2 regions of the Paenibacillus graminis genome follow, and region 2 is predicted to be linked to the other one. Evidence: predicted binding sites of a transcription regulator. Region 2 holds the regulator's gene; the other holds the start of a gene.
What was found. Region 2 encodes NrdR, which represses ribonucleotide reductase genes. Its sites were predicted from a motif close to AACACNATATATNGTGTT; they were not measured.
Positions count from the first base shown of each region.

Region 1: the regulator NrdR is predicted to act here: its motif matches at 2,181-2,198, upstream of PGRAT_RS11655 (adenosylcobalamin-dependent ribonucleoside-diphosphate reductase).

Region 1 is NZ_CP009287.1:2,862,404-2,866,829, forward strand. Features, by position in the region: gene PGRAT_RS11645 (YqhG family protein) at 1-223, opposite strand, end outside; gene PGRAT_RS11650 (DEAD/DEAH box helicase) at 220-1,965, opposite strand; gene PGRAT_RS11655 (adenosylcobalamin-dependent ribonucleoside-diphosphate reductase) at 2,396-4,426, shown strand, end outside.
Region 2 is NZ_CP009287.1:2,585,713-2,590,138, forward strand. Features, by position in the region: gene coaE (dephospho-CoA kinase) at 1-548, shown strand, start outside; gene PGRAT_RS10405 (lytic transglycosylase domain-containing protein) at 545-1,108, shown strand; gene PGRAT_RS10410 (alpha/beta-type small acid-soluble spore protein) at 1,195-1,413, opposite strand; gene nrdR (transcriptional regulator NrdR) at 1,577-2,053, shown strand; tRNA gene PGRAT_RS10420 (tRNA-Ala) at 2,335-2,410, shown strand; tRNA gene PGRAT_RS10425 (tRNA-Lys) at 2,423-2,495, shown strand; gene PGRAT_RS10430 (MerR family transcriptional regulator) at 2,872-3,267, opposite strand; gene PGRAT_RS10435 (oxidoreductase) at 3,358-4,191, shown strand; gene PGRAT_RS10440 (SDR family oxidoreductase) at 4,417-4,426, shown strand, end outside.

The DNA of each region.
Region 1 (4,426 bases), 280 kb from region 2:
CGTACTTCTCCGGCTCGAAGACGAAAGTGAACGACAGGGTCTCCGGGTCCACGCCTGTCCGCTCGACGAACCCCCAATAATACGGCCGGTCTGTGAGCATCCGGTCCGCGCGCGGCGAGAGCTTCACCGTTACATGCAGCGGCGACGCCTCGATAATCGAACACTCCGTTGCCTCGAGGTAATCCATCACATGCTTGCGTATTTCCTGTGCGGTGAGTGTCATGCTTCAGCCTCCTGTCCGTCCCGCACCCCGTGGGTCAGCTCACTCAGCGAATCGCCTATGTGATCCAGCCCGCTGCGCAGCTCCTCGTCGCTGCGGGCTTCCAGCATGATCTTATAGAGGCTTTTTTCCAGCGATTCCTTCTTCTCAAAGCGTTCCAGAATCACATCCAGCCCCCCGATCACCATCTCGAACATGTTGATTTTCTCATGCAGCAGATGAAGAATATGCTCCTCAATGGTGCCTTCCGTAGAAAGATTGTAGATCACCACATCATTCTCCTGTCCCAGCCGGTGCACCCGGCCTATCCGCTGCTCGACACGCATCGGGTTCCAGGGCAGATCGAAATTAATCATATGGTGGCAGAACTGCAGGTTGATGCCCTCGCCCCCGGCTTCCGTGGCAATCATCACCTGGGCGCGGCCGCGGAAGAGATCCATCATCCAGTCTTTTTTGCCCCGGTTCATGCCGCCGGAGTAGGTGACGCACTGGAGCCCGTGCTCGCGGAAATACTGGAGGAGATACTCCTGGGTCGCACGGTATTCAGTGAAGACAATCACCTTTTCGTTCATTTCCCGGATCAGCTCCATGGCTTTCTCCGCTTTTGTGTTGCTCTTGACGGTGCGGATGGTCTGAAGCAGCTCCATCATCCGGTCACGCTTGGGAGAGTCCGCCGGAAGCTTTTTGATCAGATTGACGAGGGTGATGAAGACAGCATCCCGGCTGCTGCACACCTCCCGCTGAAGCGTTACCAGAGAGAGCATGCTGCTGAGATTGCCGCCAGCCTCCTGATATTGGTCTTTGACAAAAGCGGTGACACCGTCATATAATACTTTTTCCTCCGGTGAGAGCGTGAGCGGTATATTGCGCACTTTGCGCTTCGTGAAGGTGACCGGACCTTCGCCGCGGCGGTTGCGGATCATGACCTTGGAGAGCTCGTCCCGCAGCTGGACTTCATTCTTCGGCTGGCGCTTGTCCACCACGAAATTAGCGGCAAAGTCCCCCTGGTTTCCCAGCTGGCCCGGCTTCAGCAGCGTAATCAGATTGAACAGCTCACCGAGATCGTTTTGAACCGGAGTTGCGGTGAGCAGCAGGCAGTATTTTTTGCGCAGCTGCTGGACGAACAGGTAGTTGGTGGATTTCTTGTTCTTGAGCTTATGGGCTTCATCGATAATCAGCATGTCGTATTCATTATTCAGCAGCATTTCCTTATGGGGGTCACGCTTGGCGGTATCCATGGAGGCGACCACAATGTCGTTGCCCCAGGAGTAGGATTTTTTCTGGGCTACAGCGGAAATCCCGAATTTGTTGTTCAGCTCACGCACCCATTGCAGCACCAGTGAAGCGGGAACGAGAATGAGCACCTTGGCTACAAGCCCCCGTACCAGATATTCCTTCAGCACAAGCCCGGCTTCAATCGTTTTGCCAAGCCCGACCTCATCGGCGAGAATCGCGCGGCCTGACATTTGGAACAGTACTTTATGAGCAGTATCGAGCTGGTGGGGGAGCGGGGACAGCCCGGACAGATGCTTCATGCACTGCAGCTCATCAAAGCTGGTTACAAGCCCGGACTTTTCCCCCTCAATGGCCAGTCTGGATAATCTCCAGTCACCCCAAGGTCCGCCTTTGTCCAGCCTTGACTCTAAATCATTCAGCCAGTTTCGTTCAAAAGACAGGGGAACAGGAAGCAGGGGGGCCGGGGTACCCGTTTCTTCGGGCAAGGGATTGCGGAATAATTGCGTCATGTTGCAGCCTCCTCCGGTGCTTGGTTCATATCGGACACGTAGCAGTAGTATGCTCTTAAAAGAGAGAATTCATAACCTGCTATTTTCGGCCGGATGTTGTAAAATAGCGAGCAAGAGGGAGTAAAAGTGCCATCTTTTGCCGATATTTCGGCGAGATGCTCCCATTTTCGAAAAAGACCTTCCACACAATATGTGGTATAGTTGAAAAGCTGACTGACACCATATATTGTTACAAATGCTTGAAATATTTGATTACGGCGGGAATTTTGCGGTTATTTTTTATTGACAAGGGAAACTTTCGGAGTACACGCCGGCTGCGGCGGTTACCCGCAAAGTTTCTGCTGGAATATAGGGGTTTATAGATACAGTGCCATGAGGCATCCTTGTATTTCATGGTTTTACATATCACATTATCCGGGAGGTTTTTCTATTGAGTACAGTGGAACGCAAACAGCGTCTTGAAGGTCTGAGCGAAAAAATATTTTTGGACCGCTACGCCTGGAAGGATGCGGACAGCAACAATGCCAAGGTAGGCGATGTGGTGCTGGTGTTGACCAAAGATGATCCGAAATTCCCTACCAAGGAAGTCGGAGAAATTGTAGAACGGAACGGACGCACTGTTACGGTAAAGACACGCAGCGGCGAGCTTGTACAATCTGATGTAGAGAAGCTGACGCTTAACATAGAGAAGACCCCGGAAGAAATGTGGGACCGGCTTGCGTCCGCCATGGCCTCCGTAGAGTCAACCCCTGAGCTTCAGGAAGAGTGGACAGGCAAATTCCGTTCGATTCTGGATGACTGGAAGCTCGTTCCGGGCGGCCGGATTGCCGCAGGTGCCGGAGCAAGCGAAGAACTGACCCTGTTCAACTGCTATGTTGTGCCTTCGCCAAAAGACAGCCGGGGCGGCATCATGCAGACGCTGTCTGAAATGACCGAAATTATGGCCCGCGGCGGCGGTGTTGGCATCAACCTGTCCTCGCTGCGTCCGCGCCGCGCTATTGTCAGAGGCGTTAACGGTTCGTCCAGCGGCTCCGTATCCTGGGGCGGACTGTTCAGCTACACGACCGGACTGATTGAGCAGGGCGGAAGCCGCCGCGGCGCGCTGATGCTGATGATCAATGACTGGCATCCCGATGTTGTCGATTTCATCACCGTGAAGCAGACCATGGGCCAGGTGACGAATGCTAACCTGTCGGTATGCGTGAGCAACTCTTTTATGAAGGCTGTGAAGGAGGATCTGGACTGGGAACTGGTCTTCCCGGATACCACCGATCCTGACTATGATACGGTTTGGGACGGCGATCTGGATAAATGGAAGGCTGACGGTCGCGCAGTCATTCCTTATCGCACGGTTAAGGCCCGCGATGTCTGGCATACCATTATTGAATCGGCCTGGAAATCGGCTGAGCCGGGCGTCGTATTCATGGAATACTACAACCAGATGTCCAACAGCTGGTACTTCAACCCGATTATCTGCACGAATCCGTGCGGGGAGCAGGGGCTGCCGGGCTGGGGCGTATGCAATCTGTCCGCCGTCAACCTCTCCAAGTTCTATGATGCGGAGAATCATGATGTGGATTGGGCGGATCTGGCGACGACTACCCGCTATTCCGTCCGTTTCCTGGACAACGTCATTGACAAGACACCGTATCACTTCCCGGAGAATGAAGCCAACCAGCGCAAAGAACGCCGCGTAGGTCTGGGAACCATGGGCCTGGCCGAGCTGATGATCAAGCTGAACATCCGCTACGGCAGCCCCGAATCCTTGGAGTTCCTGGACAAGCTCTACGGCTTCATGGCCCGGGAAGCCTACCTGGCCTCGTCCGAAATTGCCGGTGAGAAGGGATCGTTCCAGGCTTTTGACACAGAGAAATATCTGCTCAGCGGATTCATGAAAAATATTACCGAAACCTACCCTGAAGTGGGTGATTCGATCCGTAAGAACGGCATGCGCAACGTTACCGTTATTACTCAGGCCCCTACAGGCAGTACGGGTACTATGGTTGGTACATCGACCGGCATCGAGCCTTATTTTGCCTTCAAATACTTCCGTCAGAGCCGTCTCGGCTACGACGAGCAGTTTGTGCCGATTGCCCAGGAATGGCTGGAAGCCCATCCGGGTGAAGAGCTTCCCGACTACTTCGTAACGTCGATGGACCTGTCGGCCAAGGATCATATCCGCGCTCAGGCGGCAATCCAGCGCTGGGTGGACAGCTCGATCTCCAAAACGGCGAACTGCCCGTCCGACTTCACCGTGGAGGAAACGGCAGAGCTGTATGAAATGGCCTTCGATCTGGGCTGCAAAGGCGTAACGATCTACCGTGACGGCAGCCGTGACGTACAGGTGCTGGAAACCTCGAAGAAGGAAGAGAAGAAGGATACTCCGGCAGTGGAAGCCGCAGCTCCGGAAGCAGAACCCGCTGCACCGGCTGTAACAGCCAGCGCAGTTGGGGCTGCAGCT
Region 2 (4,426 bases):
CCGCAATGTTTGTGGATAAGGGAGCACGGCTGGTGGATGCGGATGTCATTGCCAGAGAAGTAATGCTCCCCGGTCACCCGGTGCTGGCCGCTGCCGTTCAGCAGTTCGGAGAAGGCATCCTGCAGCCGGATGGCACACTGAACCGGGCCAGGCTTGGAGAGATCGTTTTTAATGATTCCGAAGCCCGGCAGAAGCTGAATGCTCTGACCCATCCGGCGATCCGCCGGGAAATCAAGAATCGTATGCATGCCTTGGAGCAGGAAGACCCGCAGCGTTTGATCCTTGTAGATATTCCGCTGCTGTATGAGTCTGAGCTGGACAATCTGTTTCAGAAGATCACAGTAGTCTATGTTCCCCGTGAGCTGCAGCTGGCCCGCTTGATGGAACGCAACCATCTGACGCCTGAGCAGGCTGAGGGCAGACTGCAGGCGCAGATGGATATTGAGCAGAAGCGCAGCAGGGCCAACTATGTCATTGACAACAGCCGTGATCTGGCTCATGCGAAGCAGCAGGTTGATGTGTTGTGGGACAGGCTGGGTCTGTTATGAAATGGCTGCGTAAAAAACGGGTGCTGCTCCTGCTGTTTATAGGCTTTACAGCCATTTTATTTTTAAGTACAAACTGGATGTCCTGGTTTTATCCCATTTATTATAAGAATGAAATCCGCACGCACAGCACCACCTATGAGATAGACCCGTTCCTTGTAGCGGCGATCATCCGGGTGGAGACGAACTTCAAAACCGGCCGTGAGTCCAAAAAGGGAGCTATCGGCCTGATGCAGCTGATGCCGGATACCGCCAAGTGGGCGCTTGAAAAGGCCAAGCTGCCGGATGTATCTCTGGAGAGGCTAAAAGTAGAGCCTTCGGCCAATATTGAGCTGGGCACCTGGTATCTCTCCTCCCTCTCCCGGCAGTTCAAGGGCAACCGCGTAGCAGTTATAGCGGCTTACAATGCGGGCCCGGGCAAAGTACAGCGCTGGCTGAATGAAGGGGACTGGGACGGTACTGAGGCTGCAGTGAAGAATATCCCGATTGGCGAGACTCGTCACTATGTGCAGCGTGTAATTTATTATTACGACCAATATACGGAAATCTATAATGAGTTCTAGGACATGATGGAATCCTGCATATAAAAAGAAGTATCAAACGATCCGAAGACCGTTTAATACTTCTTAGGCAAGCTTATGGGGACAGGTTATTTGAACTGACCTGCCAGTGATTGTTCAGCCAGAGTTACAAGACGTTTGGTGATGAAACCACCGATCGAACCGTTTTCGTAAGAAGTTTTATTGCCTTGGTATCCGTCTGGGGAGAGGGTAATACCGAGTTCTTGGGCAACTTCATATTTCAGTTGTTCCAAGGCTCCGCGTGCATTTGGAGCTACAAGGTTATTGGAGCTGTTGTTTTGGCTCATTGCTGTTCACCTCCTATCGGTTGGTAACAGTATTATGCGCCGGACATGCCATCTTCATAACAACAAAAAAACGGTGATTTATGGAAATTAGAATGAACCTCAGGCGCCGGATACCTGCCGGACCGGGATGCTACCTATATTGTAAAAGGAAGTGATTAAGCTTATGAAATGCCCTTACTGCGATCACACCAATACCAAAGTGCTTGACTCGCGTCCGGCCAACGAGAATAAGTCAATCCGCCGCAGGCGGGAATGTGAATCATGCAGCCGGCGGTTTACAACCTTTGAGATGATCGAAGAAACGCCGCTGATCGTGATCAAAAAAGGCGGCAGCCGAGAGGAATTCAGCCGCGACAAAATTCTGCGCGGTCTCATCCGCGCCTGTGAGAAACGTCCCGTCTCCGTAGAACGCCTGGAGGTTATCGTCTCCGAGGTTGAGAAATCTTTGCGCGGCATCGCCTTAGCTGAAGTGGAGAGCCGCCAGATCGGCGAGCTTGTCATGGAACAGCTGTACCCTGTAGATGAAGTCGCTTACGTCCGCTTCGCCTCCGTCTACCGCCAGTTCAAGGACATTAACATGTTCATGAAGGAACTGAAGGGCCTGCTGTCCAAAGGGACAGGGGAGCTGGAGGGATTGTAGATTGTAGGGGCTTAGTCATCCTGCAAGCGGTCTACGGGTCTGCAGGGGATTCCTGGAAGTAGTCTACGGATTACTTTCGGGGATTATCCAGCGGACCTGCCAGACAGATTAGAGGTGCTTTTTCCTGTCTAAAAAACTTTTTTAATAAAAGTGTTGACACAGATCGCGATATTTTATATTATATAGAAGTCGCCTACGGAACAAATGAACAACAAAGCGACATGAAAGTTACACCTGAAGTCAGTTTTTAGAATACATATTGTAGTTCTAAAACGGGTCATGGGGCCATAGCTCAGCTGGGAGAGCGCATCGCTGGCAGCGATGAGGTCAGGGGTTCGATCCCCCTTGGCTCCACCAATAACATCATATGGACTCTTAGCTCAGTTGGTAGAGCAGTAGACTCTTAATCTATTTGTCCAGGGTTCGAGCCCCTGAGAGTCCATCACAGAAAGAACGGCAGAAATGCCGTTTTTTTGCTGTTTCGGAAATTTGTTCATCAGCAGGAGTTAACGGACGACAGGGAATCTTCTCTAATGTCCAATTGAACTACAGCGTAACACCTAGAGTGCCCGTCAAAATGGGCGTACACAATGGCTATTTAATTTGGTAAAAGCAGAGCACTATTCTATAAAATGGCTCATGCACCGGCCGCATATAGTTTAGTACCAAATGATAGAGGGGTACACCGAACGTAAAAAGGACCTGAAGCAGAGCTTCAGGTTTTTTTCTTAGGATCTAGCGGCAGCTCGGCCAGATACAGAACGTTCTAAAAATGAACATAGATTAAGTTATGGTGGTAGACTTGTGTCCTTCAACTTTTATAGGTTATTAGGATTCCAAATTATATTATCTTCACCCTCATTAATAGCTTGTTTATAATAATTAACTTTTTTTCGTAGCAACATAATTTGCTGTGTGACTTCTTGAAGGTAATCTTCTGCCAATAATTGTTGATCTCTTATGATGTTATAGCGTTCTTCCACGGTATCTGATCCCTGTTCGCATAAATCGATGTATCGTTTGATATTCCCAAGTGACATACCTGTCAAGCGCAGTGCTTTGACGATTTCAACATATTCCACGTCCTTTGAGGAAAAAAGACGTACATTCTGATGATTTCTTGTGATATTTGGAAATAGCTCTTTTTTTGCATAGAACCTTACAGTATGGGGCGATAATCCTGTTGAATTTGCTACCTCATTAATTGTGTACATGATATTTTCCTTTCTCTTGACTGAGAGTAACTCTCAGGTTCTATATTTATCTTAACTTATAAATACTTGATAGAGAAAGGATAATGATTAATGGAAAAGGTATGGTTTGTTACGGGAGCTTCGACTGGACTAGGGAAAGCCCTAGTTTTAGAACTAATAGCTAAAAAGTGCAAAGTTGTAGCAACATCGCGTAATCCGCTAGACATAGAACATTACCTGCCTAGCGTACAGGATAATGACAATCTTTTGGTTTTACCATTAGACGTCACAAACAGTCAGCACATTAAAAGTGTTGTTGAAGCAGCCAAACAAAAGTTTGGCGGAATTGATGTTCTTGTTAATAACGCAGGTTTTGCCTACTTCTCACCTATTGAAAATGCTGATGATCAGCAAATTGAAAATATGTTTGCTGTAAATTTCTGGGGAGTCAAGCACATGATAGATCATGTGCTGCCAATTATGAGAGAGCAAAAAAGTGGCACTATATTAAATATATCTTCTCTAGGCGGTTTACGTGCATTTGCAGGTTTTGGATACTATCATGCAACTAAGTTTGCTTTAGAGGGTTTTTCCGAAAGTTTAAGCCAAGAAGTTGAGCCACTAGGAATTAATATTTCTTTGGTAGAACCAGGTGATTTTAATACGGATTTTGCGAGCAGATCTGCAACTGAAAATGCAAATATTATAGAAGCATATCAAGCAACGGCAGGTGAAAATATCAAAAACCTTAGAGAATTATCTGGGCAACAGCCGGGAGACCCTAATAAAGCTGCAAAGGTAATATATGATCTGATGAATCGTGGTGATGTTCCTTTGCGAATGCTTTTAGGGAGTGATGCATATCAGCGGGCAATGGAAAAGTTAACGGGAATGCAAAAATTATTTTCGACCTACCATGATATTACAGTTAGCACCGATTATTAAAAAAAGTAAAGGGGGGAGTTCCAAAAGCCATGAATGGCTGGTTGGGATACCCTCATCGTATTGACTTTCGAAAATCAAGCAGATACAATGATACCTAAGGGAAACATTGTTACCGATCACTTAACTTTCATAAGAATTGAAAATTAACTCTGAGAAATGGTAACGGTGAGGGGCCTTCATCGCGTACTTTTAACAAAATAAGGTTGGAATCTGGGAGGGTACAAAATGGTTCTGG